Regions from separate parts of the Paenibacillus sp. FSL L8-0638 genome, predicted to be linked through region 1. Evidence: riboswitches for the same ligand, from Rfam matches in the RefSeq annotation. Region 1 holds a riboswitch; each other region holds the start of a gene.
The links. Region 1 has a riboswitch for thiamine pyrophosphate ahead of MKY35_RS04625 (ECF transporter S component). Riboswitches for the same ligand answer to the same signal wherever they lie in the genome.
Positions count from the first base shown of each region.

Region 1 (5,119 bases):
TTTTCGCGACACCTGCCAGCTCCAACGGCATTGCTACATTTCCACTGACCGTCCGATTGTGAACAAGATGATAATGCTGAAAAATCATCCCTATGGATCGCCGCGCTTCACGGAGACGTTTTTCCGGCATGCGAGTCAGATCTTCCCCGTTCACAACCACGTTTCCCTCATCCGGCCTTTCCAATACATTCATCAACCGGAGCAAGGTAGACTTACCGGCACCGCTGGCACCTATAATACCGTGGATTTCCCCCTCCTCCACTTGAAGGGACACGGATTGAACCGCATGAAATTGGCCGCTTGAGGTGGTATAATGCTTGCTTACCTGATGCAGCGTAATCATGAAACCTGGCCTCCTGATGATCCATTTCTCAGGGAAAATGTAATAAGCCCGCCAGCCCAGGCGGGTCTGTACGAGCCGTCAATTCCCATTGCATTAATATACCACAGAGCAGAAAACGGGCAAAGCCTTTTGACAACAATTAACGTACATCCCACACCCCTACATAAGGAAAGCAAATCCCAAGTCCCCAAGCCAGCGTAAGCATGACGACAAAATAGAATATGAATACAATATCTATAGCCGAATAGCCGATCGCATAATAATACGTTCGCTTGGTTTCATTGGTAAAACCCTTGGCTTCCATAGCAATAGCAATGCGCTGGGCACGCCGAATACTTTGAGCGAGTAGCGGAATCGCATACCTGCGAAGCGTGGCATACATATTCCATTTGGACACATGCTGATGTAAACCTCGAATACGGTGGGCTTGTCTCAATGCCTGGAATTCCTCCACCATCATAGGCATCAACCGCATGGCTGCCAAAAAGCTGTATGCATACTTCGGAGGGAGCTTCCATTGCTGCATCAGTGAATAAAAAAGGTCCACTGGACGAGTCGTTAAACCAAACAACAAACCTACCGCAGCCATACTCAGCGCACGAAAGCCCAGATGCATGCCTCGGTAAAAGCTTTCCTGCGTCACATGGATCAAGCCCCATGTCCACCAGGTCGTCACCCCTTTGCCGAACATCATCATGCCCGTTGAAGTTGAAATAAACACCAATATAAAGGGAGACCCGTATAGCAGCAGCCTCTTCCATGGATGGCCTGACCAGACAAGCAGCAACAGCATAGCACACGCAACATTAAACATGACATTCGGATCATGAATGACTATAACGACCACAAACAGGATGGAAAACATCACGAGCTTTAGGCCCGGATTCACGCGATGCAGCCATGTTTTATGATGGGGAAAGGACAGGTTCATACTGTAGTTCCCCTTTCTGAATCCGCCATGTATCGGTACAATATCGACGGACAATTTCCGGGTCATGGGTGACCATCACAATGGCCGTGCCCGCCGCTCTCAGCTGCTCCAACATATCCAGCATGACAAAGGTATTACGCGCATCCTGCCCAAAGGTCGGTTCATCGAGCAGCAGCACTTCCGGCTCACGAATCATAGCCGTAGCAATACTCAACCGCCTTTTTTGGCCTAACGAAAGCTGATACGGATGACGCTCGTCCAGCCGCTCCAGTCCGAACTGTACGAGCATCCGATCGACCCGTTCCCGGCACTGTTCAACGGTATACAAGCTCTTGGGTAACGAATACTCTAGTTCCTTTCGTACGGTATGCGATACAAATTGCAGCTCGGGATTTTGAAACGCGAACCCGATACGCTCTGCCAGTTGTTCTGTACTGCCTGCCTCAATTCCGCGCACGCTATAACGTCCCTGTGTGCGAAGTAAGCGCATCATGGAGAGCAGCAGCGAGCTTTTGCCAGCCCCGTTTTCACCAACCACGCCAATCCAGTCGCCAGGCTTCACCTGCGCATGCTCCACATAAATCACTGAACTTAAACCGCGGAGGCCGCTAAAATGTTCCAGCTCCAGCACATCAGTCCCCGTACCATTCTGCTGTGTCACTGCTTCACTCCAACGTGGCGAAGACGATTCATTCCATACTCCCGGATGCCACACGCCGTACTCGGACAATGCCTGCCGGTGCACATGAAATACTTCTTCGGCCCTTCCATCCGCAATGATCTCCCCTTGAGCAGAAAGCACCACAATCCGATCCACATCATGGACAATTTCATTAATTTTATGTTCCACGATCACCAGTGTCTGGTCTGCCGAAATGTTGCGAATGGTATCCCACACCTGTGTAGTGCCTTCCTCGTCCAACAAAGCCGTGGGCTCATCCAGAAAAAGCACTTCTGGCTCCATAGCCAGCACAGACGCAATCGCCAGCCGCTGCTTCATTCCCTGTGACATACTGCCAATGGGCATATGTATATCATCCGTCGATAGACCAACCTGTATCAGTAGCTCGCGAATACGGGATCGCATCTGCTCCCGGGGAACCTGATTATTTTCCAACACAAAAGCCAGTTCCTCATCTGCATATGACATACAGAACTGCGTATCAGGATCTTGAAATACAATACCTGAGACACTTGGGATTACAGCAGCATCGCATTTCATAGGCACTTCTATCGTGCGTGGAATCAGACCGCTTAACACTTGGAGCAGTGTTGATTTACCGCATCCACTCGGTCCCAGTAGCAGCAGCTTTTCCCCCTTGCGGACAGACAAAGACATATTGTGAAAAAGCAGCTCTTGCTCACCGGGGAATTTCAACCGTAGCCGGGTGATCGAAGCCACCACATCTTCGGTTGCCCGGCTCATCAATCCAGCCCCTTATAATCTTGTTCCGTTGCAGGCCTCAAACTTCGCGTGACTCCGGTTACCTCCAATGCCTTAGCCAGATAGAACGCGAATACCCCGGCAATCACAATACTGCCAATCATCCGAAATCCAATATACAAAACATAGTTCCAAGTCGATAGCTGATCAATATACCCGTAGCTGAAGTCTAAAATCAGAGAAGTGACAGCCGCCCCAGCCGCAGCTAGCGAAGCAACCCACAGGTTTGCGTTCCGATACAGAAAAGCCGCAAAAAACAGCTCCGCTCCCAAGCCTTGCAGCAGGCCATAGTACAAAGTGGACATGCCCCATTCGCTTCCCAAAAAAGCACTGACCGTTGCCGCTGCCACCTCTGCCAAAATTGCAACACCCGGCTTGCGAATGATGAGATAAGCAAACGTGCCTGCCATAAACCACATGCCATACATCAGTTGCTCGGCGTGTAGCCCAAATGGTTTCATCAAATCATAGGCAGGCCCCCATATTTTATAGACCAAACCGAACACAACAGATATCACAATCGTGACCAAAATATCAGTCAGCTTCAACCCTTTGGACGCTCTTACAGTAGTATTCATTATTGCGTGCTCCCCTTTTCCTTATAGTTGGCCTCTTGGCCATAAAAAAAAGCTTGTCTGGAGCTGAATCTCCAGGCAAGCTTTATGCGCAGTAAAAGGTGAAGCACCATACAAAACGTCATTTGTCGATATGCCTTGATGCCTTATATAACCAGTAGTGTAAGCTACTACACTGATATTAAGCCAAGTCAGGGTCAAGGTAAAATGCTAGGACATGCATTGAATCTATCGACAACCGCAAAACAAGCGGCATTCTTGTATAGTGTTCTTGGTTTCTCTACGCTGGCATTACCCAGATCAGATTTTACGGTCAGTGGCAAGGGCCACCCTCTCAGCCTGACTTTCTCAAGCTCCCGACAATGCTTTTTTAATTCACTATAATATATACCACATTTTTGGCTTTGACAATCCTATAATCCGAAGAAACGCTTAGCCGTTTCCGTCGTCGCAATTTCGATCTCCATCATGCTACGGCCTGTGCACTCGGCAATCGTAGCGGCGATGTGAGCGAGATACATCGGCTCATTACGCCCTTCTTTGGGCTTCACGGGCAGATTACGCGGGGTCAGAAATGGAGCATCCGTTTCAATCATCAACCGGTCTAGCGGAATATCCCTAACCAGCTCACGCAGATGTTTGCCACGCCGTTCGTCGCAAATCCAGCCGGTGATCCCGATATACAGTCCCATTTCTACATACGTATGCAGTTCCTGTTCCGTGCCGGTAAAACAATGCACTACCACTTTATCGACAAGCCCTTGATACTCCCGCAGCATAGCGGCAAAGTCCTCATGTGCATCTCGTTCATGCAGAAATAACGGCATTTTCAGCTCACCCGCCAGTTGGATTTGCTCGCCAAACCATCGGCGCTGCACATCACGTGGCGAAAAATCACGGTTATAGTCCAATCCGCATTCCCCTATGGATACGACCTGCGGCTGACCCGCCAACTGGCGGAGCTGCTGAATCGTGTCTGCACTGCAGTCTTTGGCATCATGGGGATGCACGCCAGCTGTCGCATACAGCTTGCCCGGATAACGCGCTGCATACTGAGAAGCTTCCCGACTGCTGCGGACACTGGTCCCGGTAATAATCAGCGGTGAAATCCCTACAGCCGCGGCTCTCTCTACCACCTGTTCCCGATCTGCATGAAACGAACGATGCATCAAGTTCACACCAATATCAATTAACGGTGTACCCCTTTCCATCTCAATCCCTCCCTCGCAAACTACAATCTTGGATCAATCGGCTCTGATTCCAGAGATAGTGCGGCAAGGACGCATTCATGAATACGATCTACCGTATCCTTGCGGACAAAACGTTCCACGCCTTCCATACCAAGCGCTCCTTCCATCAGGGCATGACGCTCCTTTTTGTTCGTTCGACGCTGCTTCAGACGCTTTAAATTCTCAGGGGCAAGATAATCCATACCGTAAATGATGTGCAAATACTTCCGGCCTCTCACCTTGATTGCAGGCTGAATCATCTTGTCCCGATTTTTCATCAAAAAGCGTTCCGGCTTGATCACAATCCCCTCATGACCATCCTCTGTCATCTCGTTCCACCAACGAATGACCTCTTCCTCACTTGCTTCGTCCGTGATCACGCGATACTCTGTCTCCATAAACAGGGAAGACAGCCCAGCCAGCTCCCGGTTTTGCTCCATATGCCAAATATGAGAATGGTCGAAAAAAGTCTTTCCGCTGTGTGCCAGCGTATGAAACGGTGCGATACGAATTTCATCCAGACCGTCCACATCCCAGCAATATTTTTGAAAAGCCTCTTGAAACGTCACGGCATTCGCGTACTTCTGTTCCATTTCC
Region 1 covers NZ_CP151960.1:1,026,900-1,032,018, reverse strand. The annotation lists gene MKY35_RS04640 (ATP-binding cassette domain-containing protein) at 1-343, opposite strand, end outside; gene MKY35_RS04635 (energy-coupling factor transporter transmembrane component T) at 483-1,274, opposite strand; gene MKY35_RS04630 (ABC transporter ATP-binding protein) at 1,249-2,700, opposite strand; gene MKY35_RS04625 (ECF transporter S component) at 2,700-3,296, opposite strand; TPP riboswitch at 3,552-3,663, opposite strand; gene MKY35_RS04620 (TatD family hydrolase) at 3,707-4,504, opposite strand; gene MKY35_RS04615 (polynucleotide kinase-phosphatase) at 4,525-5,119, opposite strand, start outside.

Region 2 (5,119 bases), 2.3 Mb from region 1:
GGACAAGCGTTTTATAATTCCGGTTTGAGTGGTGAAGATGTGGATCTGATCGTCGTAACGGATTCCGAAAGTATTTTGGGCATCGGAGACTGGGGTGTCGGGGGGATTAACATTGCTATCGGTAAGCTTGCTGTGTATACAGCTGCGGCTGGCATTCATCCCGGGCGAGTGCTGCCCATTGTACTGGATGTGGGCACGAATAATGAAAAGCTGCTGAATGATCCGCTGTACATCGGAAACCGCCACAAACGGGTTCGCGGAGAAGCCTATAACCAGTTTATTGATACTTTTATCAGCAAAACGTCAGCTCAATTCCCGAAGGCGCTTTTACATTGGGAAGATGTGGGTAGCGTAAATGCCCGCCATATTATAAGAAAATATGGGCAAAGCATTCTCACCTTCAACGATGATATACAAGGCACAGGAGCGGTAACCTTGGCTGCGATTCTTTCGGCGGTAGGTGTCACCAAGATTCCGCTGCGTGAGCAAAAAGTAGTTGTCTTTGGCCCGGGGGCAGCAGGAATCGGCAACGCTGACCAAATTCGGGGAGCCATGATCGCGGATGGTCTTTTGGAGGAGGATTCATTCAAGCCATTTTGGGCTTTTGATTACCGCGGGCTGTTAACGGACGATATGGAAGATGTCCTGGATTATCAGAAACCGTATGTACGTAAAAAAGAAGAGGTCAGCTCATGGACGCGGTCGGATGACGGAAAAATACCACTGCTGGAGGTCATCCGTCAGGTGAAGCCTACTCTATTGATCGGAACTTCCGGTGTAGCCGGTGCCTTTTCAGAAGAGATTATCAAGGAAATGGCCAAGCATGTAGAACGCCCGATCATCATGCCCATGTCCAATCCTACAAACCTTGCCGAAGCGGTACCCGAGGATTTAATCCGGTGGACCGATGGCAAAGCATTGATCGCTACCGGAAGTCCTTTTGAGCCCGTCACCTATAACGGTACTGAATTTGAAATTGGACAGGCGAACAATGCCTTTGTTTTCCCGGGACTAGGTCTGGGTGCGATCGTAGTTAAAGCCAAAAGGATTACCCCTGCGATGTTTTCAGCCGCAGCAGATGCCGTTGCCAATGGCGTGGATTCGAATAAGCCTGGCGGTGCGCTGCTCCCTCATATCCGAAAATTACGTGATGTTTCGTACGCTGTTGCTGTTGCGGTTGCGAAAGCTGCGATTCAGGATCAGGTAGCCCAAGCACACATTTCAAATGTGGAACAAGCTATACGAGATGCAATGTGGAAACCGGAATATACGAAGGTCAAAGCAGTAGAAAGTGTAATTCATCATCCTCACTAATGCACCGTTTAGGGAAGAATATTGCCTTGTTCAGACAGGCAGAATACGTCAGTTTAAGCAAGGAGAATCGATCTATGAGTGTCGGACATATCTTGTATATTTTGGTGCCGATTTTTTTCGTAATTATTTTAGGGTGGTTAGCGGGGCATTACAAAAGCTTTGATGCCTCTTCCTCCAAGGCCTTAAATGCGCTCGTTACCAAATTTGCACTGCCTGCGCATCTATTCATCGGTATCACGACAACGGACAGGAAAGCACTCATCGAGCAATGGCCATTCCTGCTGGCACTGTTCATTGGCATTGTCGGCTTTTTTGCCGTTCTCCTTCTACTGTCCCGCTTTGCGGGGAAGCAGTCAGTGAAGGATGCCGCTATGTTTGCTTTGAACTCAGCACAGCCTACCTTTGCTTTTATGGGTATTCCGGTGCTTGGAGCCATCTACGGTTCCTCTGCTGTCGCCATTCCGATTGCGCTCACGGGAATTGTAGTCAATGCCGTCCTTGACCCGGCGGCTACTATTATAGCTACCGTAGCCAGCCGGAATTCAGGCAAAGAACGGAACGGTCACCTCGGAAGGTTAATCTGGGACTCCATTCTTCATGGATTAAAAGAACCGCTGGCGCTGGTTCCACTGATTGGTGTAATTTTGACCTTGTTCGGCTTCCATTCACCGGATTTGTTGAACAAATCGTTGAATCAAATCGGAGACATTACGTCCGGGGCCGCTTTATTCGCTGTCGGAGTGACCATTGGCGTACGCAACATTAGTTTTAGTGTAAGTGCCTTTGCCATCGCATTGTTAAAAACAATTGTGCAGCCTTTATTAATGCTGCTGATCGCCTACCTGTGCGGTCTGTCGTCTGCAGATACTGTGAAGGCAGTTCTGCTCGTTTCCTTCCCGGGTTCAGCAGTCGCTGCTATGATCGCCACCCGTTTCGAAAGCCTGGAATCAGAAACAGCCTCCTCCTTTGTCATCAGTGCTGTCATATCGCTCGTTACACTCCCAGTTCTGATTTCTCTTTTGGTATAAATGCTGATTAATTAGACAGTGAAGCCTGCCGCAAACTCCTTCGTGTAGACGGAACTGACCTTCTCCAGCACTTTTTTCCCCTCGAAAGCGAACTTCAGCTCTATCACTTGATCTTTGACCAGAGAGACGTATGTTTGACATAGCGTATGAACGAATGTACAGTAATAGTCAAAAGAATAGAAGTCCACTAGGGGAGCCACTATGGCTGAGACAAGAACGTATCTTGGACCCTTTGAACCTGATCTAGTTCGCACTAGCGTAGGAAAGTGGAGCCTTTATATATAAGGTTTCAAGCGTTTTTTTTGCGCATTGGGCCTATTGTTGAAGCCGCTCCAGTTTTCCGGGGCGGCTTTTTAGCGTTGTTCCAGAATTGTATCCTTACAGGACTTCTTGCTCTTCAATTTAATGGAGGTGGGGAAATTGAGTTTTACACAAGAACTCCGTCGGCAGGCGGACGGCATTTTTCAAGCGATTTTTGAGCATCCCTTTGTGAGAGGTATTGCTGAAGGAAGTTTGACAAGGGGACAGCTGATTCACTATGTAAAACAGGACTTTGAATATTTGAACGCCTACATGCGGATATATGGTATCGCAATCTCCAAATGCACGAATCGGGAGGACATGGCTGTATTTAATGAACAAATCTCTTTTATTCTCCACAGCGAGGTTCATCCGCATCAAAATTTCTGTGCTGTCGCAGGGGTGACCTATGAAGAGTTGCAGGGATATCCACTCGCTCCGTCGGCCCATCACTATATCCGTCACATGCTGACGGTTGCGCATGAGGGCAGCCTGGGTGAGATCTTGGCTGTGCTGCTGCCATGTATGTGGACGTATGCCCAGATTGGCCGCAGGCTACTGGATGAAGTAAAGCCGGATGAGTCCCATCCGTTCTATGAATGGATGGGCTTCTATGGAGACCAGCTTAATGATACAACACTCAAGTTCCGAGAACGTGTAGATGCTTGGGCGGAAGGCGCAACGGCTGCTGAGCGGGAGCGGATGATTGAGCATTTTATACTGAGCTGCCAGTTGGAATATAAGTTCTGGGACATGGCTTATAAGCAGGAAGAATGGCCGGTCCAGATGCAGGCAACGGTCTTGGAATAGTCAGCCTGTCAATTCGATGCGTGAAGTACGGTTAATGTCCTGTTGAACCACCAACTATAGAGAGGATAATCATGATGAGTACATGGGAAAAAAGTTATTCGGATCTCCTAACGAAGGTACAAAATAGCAAACCCCTCGTTCACAATATCACCAATGTGGTAGTCACCAACTTTACGGCCAACGGCCTGTATGCATTGGGCGCCTCCCCGGTGATGGCCTATGCACCCGAGGAAGTAGCAGACATGGCAAAAATAGCGGGAGCCGTCGTATTAAACATCGGTACGCTGAACCGCGAACTGGTGGATGCCATGATCATTGCTGGACAATCAGCAAATGCACACGGTGTCCCGGTCCTGCTAGATCCGGTCGGTGCGGGAGCAACGAGCTTTAGAACTGAGTCGGCACTGCGAATCCTGAGAGAAGTCAAAATCTCATTGGTGCGGGGCAATGCAGCCGAAGTCGCGCATCTTGTTGGAGAAGCCCGTGAGATTAAAGGCGTAGATGCTGGTGACAGTGCTGACAGCGGCAATGTCGATCTGGCAATTCGGGCTGCTCGAACGCTCAATACTATGGTTGTCATTACTGGAAAAGAGGACGTCATCACCGATGGGGCCGAAGCACGAATGATTAGCGGCGGAGACGCACTGCTCACGAAGGTAACCGGAGCAGGCTGCCTGCTGACCTCTGTGTTAGGTGCCTTTGCAGCTGTTGAACCCAACTTGCTGCTCGCAGGTACGGCAGGCTTGGCATTTTACGGTGCAGCAGCTTCCCGAGCCGCAGCACGTACCGCAGAACTGGGGCCCGGAAGCTTCCAGATTGCCTTTCTCGACGAGCTCGCCAAACTACATACAGGTTCGCTGGAGGGGCATGTCACTGTCCGTGAAGCCGGAACAACCACAGCAGGTGGTGCGCGATGACAGACACTCGTGTACCCAGAGCACTGACGATTGCCGGTTCGGACAGTGGCGGCGGGGCCGGGATTCAGGCCGATCTCAAAACCTTTCAAGAGCTTGGCGTATACGGCATGTCGGCTATTACGGCCGTTACCGTACAGAATACTTTAGGGGTCCACGGCGTATATCCGCTGCCACAGGAAGCAACAGCGGAACAGATCGAAGCTGTAGGATTAGACCTTGGAGTGGATGCCCTGAAGACTGGCATGCTGTTTAATGCAGGTATCATCCGTCTTGTGAGCGAGCAGATCCGAAAGTTCGGCTGGAAAAAGGTCGTCGTCGATCCCGTGATGATTGCCAAGGGAGGCGCTGAGCTGCTGCAACTGGAAGCGGTGCAGGCTTTGAAGGACGACTTGCTCCCCTTGGCCCTGGTCGTTACACCAAATATTCCGGAGGCGGAAGCCCTGACAGGGATCAGCATCCGTACGATGGAGGATCGCCGCGAGGCTGCAAGACATATTAGCAGTATGGGATCAGAATTCGTTGTGATCAAGGGTGGCCACGCTGACGAGAGCGAGAGCAGCGAACAGATTGTTGACCTGCTCTTTGACGGAACCGCCTTTACAGAGCTGAGCGGCAAGCGAGTACGGACTGTCCATACACACGGAACTGGGTGCACCTTCTCGGCAGCAATTACCGCAGAATTAGGGAAAGGGATGTCTGTACCGGAGGCTATCTCGAATGGCAAAGCCTTCATCCAGGCGGCGATTGAGG
Region 2 covers NZ_CP151960.1:4,585,522-4,590,640, forward strand. The annotation lists gene MKY35_RS20270 (NAD-dependent malic enzyme) at 1-1,314, shown strand, start outside; gene MKY35_RS20275 (AEC family transporter) at 1,389-2,342, shown strand; TPP riboswitch at 2,522-2,624, shown strand; gene tenA (thiaminase II) at 2,763-3,452, shown strand; gene thiM (hydroxyethylthiazole kinase) at 3,527-4,369, shown strand; gene thiD (bifunctional hydroxymethylpyrimidine kinase/phosphomethylpyrimidine kinase) at 4,366-5,119, shown strand, end outside.
Region 2: it holds a riboswitch for thiamine pyrophosphate, as region 1 does, so the genes downstream of both, tenA (thiaminase II) here and MKY35_RS04625 (ECF transporter S component) in region 1, are expected to answer to the same signal.

Region 3 (5,119 bases), 550 kb from region 1:
CAGGAGTCGTTGCTGCACTAGGCTTAGCGCCAGCTTTTAAGCTGTATTTGGCAAAGCCGTCTGCCGCGCCGCTCAAGTATGAAATTTGTTGATTGCCTGCCAGCACGTCTTTGGCATCAGGAGAGGACTCGAAAGTAACCTTTGCCTGACCAAAAGGAGCAATAGACCAGTTGCCATCCGCCGATGGATTAATCGTTCCGTTCGTACGAATATAGTCAACAACGACTTGACGACTTTCATCCGGTGCTGCCATCACAATTCGTTTGCCATCTGGGTTGGCCAGTTTGGATGAGGAAGCACGATAGTTATTGGTGGCTACGATAAATTTCTGCGCAGGATCAATAGCCTTCCCATTGTATTGCAGATCCTTGATACGATGCGCTGAAGAATCAATAATAGTTCCCTTGGCATCATATCGTGCAGGCTGCGTTACATCAATCTGGTAATTCACACCGTCAATGACATCGAAATTGTAGGTTGGGAAATCCTTGTTGATCAGCGATTGCTCCTCAGTTTGCTTTGGATCAATACGGTTGAACTGACCCGCAGACCACTCCAGCCATTCCTGAATTTCAGCACCGGTCACTTCTACAGCATGAACCGTGTTCGGGTACACATACAGGTCGGACACGTTTTTAATCGCTACCGTACCTTCAGGAATATTAGTGTAATACTCGGCTCCGTTTCGACCGCCGGCCTTGAATGGAGCGCCTGCCGACAATACTGGAAGTTTTTCGTATTCAGTTCCTTTGAGATGGTTTTGAACATACCATTTCTGTGCATTCGTCACAATTTGAATGGAAGGGTCGTCCTGCACTAATGCAAAATAGCTGGTAATTGGCGCCGTCGTTGTTCCTACAGGCTGGCGAATATAATCCAGCGTTCCTTGATGCTCTTCTTTGACCGCATCAATCAGTTTAAATTCAGGGATAAACTGCACAGTCTGATTAGTGGTGCTCACAACCGGACGCACTTGAGATTGAGAGTTAGTCACGTTCCACTCGCGATTTTTCTTTTCTAGGCTCAGGTCAATGATACCCAGATCCTTGCCCCATGAGGAAGCTTCCACGGCCGGTACGCCATTAATGGTTCCCTTATCCAGATCTACACCCTTCATATCTTTAAAATCAGGGCCAGGGAAAGATTTATGAGCATGCCCAAACAGAATAGCGTTAATTCCGTCCACCTGGCTCAAATACTTAACGGCATTCTCCATCAGTGGCGTTTGTGGCACATCCTCATAACCGGTATGCGCAAGCACGACAATAATGTCAGCACCTTCCGTCTTCATTTGAGGAATAAACTTTTTCGCCGTTTCCACAATATCCTTCGTAACGACTTTATCCTTCAAATTGGCTTCATCCCACTGCATAATTTGAGGTGTGACCAGACCGATCACACCCACTCTGAGTGTATGCTCTTCGCCCTTCTCGTCCGTTACTGTTTTATCAAGAATCTGATAAGGGGTAAAATAATTTTTAGTAGCTTGGCCCCCTTTATCAACATAAACGTTCGCATTTACATAAGGAAAATCAGCTCCCTTGAGCGATTTGTCCAGAAAGTCGAGACCGTAGTTGAATTCATGGTTGCCCACTGTAGCTGCATCATAGCCCATCAGGTTCATCATCTTGTAGACCGGATGGACACCGCCTTCTTTCTCAAAGGTTTTGTTGCGGGCCATATAATCGCCTAATGGGTTGCCCTGCAGCAAATCACCATTATCGAACAGCATACTGTTTCTTGTTTCACTACGTGCCTTCTGGATCAAGCTAGCTGTACTAACCAAGCCATACTCGTTGGTTTCTTTGTCCGAATAGTAATCGTAGTTCATCAGGGACGCATGGATATCCGTTGTTTCCATGATCCGCAAATTCACCGTAGCGCTATCACGAGAATCACTAGCTGCCCAGGATGGAACGGCTGAAAACACCAGCATGCTACAAGCTACAACTGCTGCTGTAAACCCTTTAAACCAATTTTTACGTAATAACAAAATATACCCCTCCTCATTAAGGTGTATGCCTCATATACATACTTTTGCACATATATGTAAGCCTTGAACCCACCATTTCTATTTTAATCCAACGCCAGACAAAAGAGTAGTCATTTACTTAAAATTATTTATGAAAAAATAATTAATTTTCTCAAACATAAAAAAACCAGCAAACCTCCTAATAAAAACTCGGAGATTCACTGGTCTATCCATTTATATTCGTATTATTTCTTCCACACCTGGCGCTCCGTTTGCTGACCCACATACTCAATGCGAGTCGGATTCACGTCCAGAATGACATAATCGGGATCATCCGGTCCGGAGAACCATTCCTTCAAGGAATCGTTCCACACTTGTTTGCGCAGCCCCTCATCAGCTGTAATCTGGACGGTAGCCTCCACTTCTACAACTTCCTTCGTACCGCCAACCTCATAACCCAGCAGCAGGTAAGCATTCGGATTGTCCTTTAGCTCATCCACTTTATGCGTTTTGCGATCTGTCGCCAGATGAATGTTCATTCCATCGTTAAAAAGGGCCATATAGCGTACTTTCGGTTTGCCACCCTCTACCGTACCTAACGAACAAAATTTGTTGTTATCCAAAGCCTTCACAATGGCTTGTTCCAGTTGGTTGCGATCCAATGTTTCCGTTTTACCCACAGTACAACAACTCCTTTTCACGAATTAGAATTCTCTACGGCCATGCCATTGGGCACCAGCCCATCTGAACCTACCTGCGCTGCTGTTCTGAAAATAACATGACCGGATCGAATCGGATTGATTCATACTCATTTTCAGATCAAAGCTCACAGTAAAAGTGTACCCTGTCGTTCGGCAAATGAACCGTCATCTCTCCCTTCATGCTGGACAGACCTGCATTCAAAGCATATAATCGTCGTAGTAAACCCGAATAAATGAACCCATTAAACCATACAATGCCAGGGGTGCTGGAATCGGCCGGCTGAGAGTGTGTCCCAAGACACTGACCCTTACAACCTGATCTGGGTAATGCCAGCGTAGGAATGCTTAAGCAAGATGTGCCTTTTTTACATAGGACCATCCCTTACTTTGGTATATACAAGCGCAAGCGTCCCGGAAACTCGGGACGCTTTTTTTGTTGAGGATTAAGTTGTTGGAAAGATCGCGTCCGGCAGATGTTATTTTTATGAAAGTGGGAAACTTAAGCTGTCTGATTGGATGGATACCGGGTAATCAAAAGGAGAGAACACTAACGATGAAGCGCATGAAAATATTAAGCCTGGGACTGATCAGTCTGTGGCTCATGGCCCTGACCCTGACCGCTTGCGGTGGAAGTCCCCCTACATCCCAAGAAGCGGCTTCCGCTACCGACACTCAAACGTCTACTCCGGCAAAGGGGCTCAAAGATGTTAAAATCGTGCTCGACTGGACACCCAATACGAATCATACGGGACTCTATGTCGCCAAGGACAAAGGATTTTACGAAAAAGCAGGTTTGAATGTCCAAATTGTTCAACCTGGTTCAGGCGGAGCCGATCAAATGGTTGCTTCTAATGCTGCACCTTTTGGTATCAGCTACCAAGAAGGCGTCACACAGGCCCGCACGCAAGGCGTGCCGCTTGTATCCATCGCTGCGGTGATTCAGCATAATACCTCAGGCTTCGCAGCCCCGGTAGATCGCGGAATTAAAAGCCCGAAAGATTTTGAAGGTAAAAAATACGGCGGTTGGGGCTCTCCCGTAGAAGAAGCGGTCATGAAATCCATCATGGATTCAGACAAAGGCGATGTGAGCAAAGTGAAGATCGTCAACATGGGTAATGCAGACTATTTTACAGCCGTGAAGCGGGATATCGACTTTGCCTGGATTTTCTACGCATGGACCGGAATCGAGGCCCAACTTCGAGGTGAGCCATTGGATATGCTGTATGTAAAAGATTATTCCAAAAGCCTCGATTACTATACGCCTGTAATTGTGAGCAACGAACAGACGATAAAAAATGATCCCGAGCTGGTTAAAGCGTTCATGGACGCTACCGCCCAAGGCTATGAATACACTATCGCCCATCCGGAAGAAGCCGCGGACATCTTAAGCAAAGCTGTACCGGAGCTGGATAAAAAACTGGTACTTGCCAGCCAAAAATGGCTAAGCCCACGTTATCAGGATGATGCCGCGCAATGGGGCGTGCAAAAAGCGGAGGTATGGCAAAACTATTCGGACTGGATGTACGAACGCAAGCTGCTCAGCAAGCCTTTGGAAGTCGATAAGGCCTTCACAAACGACTTCTTGCCCAAGCGTTGATTATGTTGTTAAAACGCTAAATAAGACTGAACTAGAGAAGTGAACGAAGCGCCACTACGCAGTCGGATGATGCTTCCCATCGCTGTTATATCCAGATTTCTTTTATGAATATCCAGAGGTTGAAATCTGGTTACAAAGGCGAATGCTAACGCTTGTACAGCACCATTCCGCCCACTTCGTTCTCGTTCCACTTGGTTTATTCTTTAGTTTCATATTATCTAAGCGCTAAGTAGGTACGTTTGTGTGTTAAAAATGCCGCACAAACCAGCTTTAAAAATAGGGTGCTTTTAAGGCGGGCAGCAGCGTAGCGGTTCATTTGAAATCTGGAGAAGCGGAGCGTTCGCCTTTGCAGGGGAATTCTTACCTTTGAAAACTTAAATAATCCAAGAATCCCCCTGCAACAGCGATCGTAAGACCAAATGAAACGCGGAGCGGTCTCAAACGCCTTAAACCACCCTATTTTTCTAAAACACTCCAAATGAAGGACAGGTGAATTTGCATGGCTAATACACTGCTCAGTATTCAAGTAATCCCTAAAACTCCTAATAACGAGGACTCTTACCCGTATGTAGATAAGGCGATTGAGGTCATTCAGCGCTCCGGTATCAAACATCAGGTGAACCCATTGGATACGACCATGGAGGGCGAGCTCGACGAGTTGCTGAAAGTGGTTAAAGAAATGCATGAGGCTTTGACGGAAGCGGGCAGTCCCAGCGTCATTTCACAGATCAAAATCGCACATAACCCACAAGGCATCAGCATGAACAAGCTGACCGAGAAATATCGCCCATGAATCCGAAAGGCAAGAACGCATCCTGGTGGAAAAGCGTATGGCCGCCCCTTGTGGCG
Region 3 covers NZ_CP151960.1:472,437-477,555, reverse strand. The annotation lists gene MKY35_RS02115 (bifunctional 2',3'-cyclic-nucleotide 2'-phosphodiesterase/3'-nucleotidase) at 1-1,993, opposite strand, end outside; gene MKY35_RS02110 (pyridoxamine 5'-phosphate oxidase family protein) at 2,218-2,652, opposite strand; TPP riboswitch at 2,923-3,032, shown strand; gene MKY35_RS02105 (ABC transporter substrate-binding protein) at 3,227-4,270, shown strand; gene MKY35_RS02100 (hypothetical protein) at 4,279-4,461, opposite strand; gene MKY35_RS02095 (MTH1187 family thiamine-binding protein) at 4,770-5,063, shown strand; gene MKY35_RS02090 (ABC transporter permease) at 5,060-5,119, shown strand, end outside.
Region 3: it holds a riboswitch for thiamine pyrophosphate, as region 1 does, so the genes downstream of both, MKY35_RS02105 (ABC transporter substrate-binding protein) here and MKY35_RS04625 (ECF transporter S component) in region 1, are expected to answer to the same signal.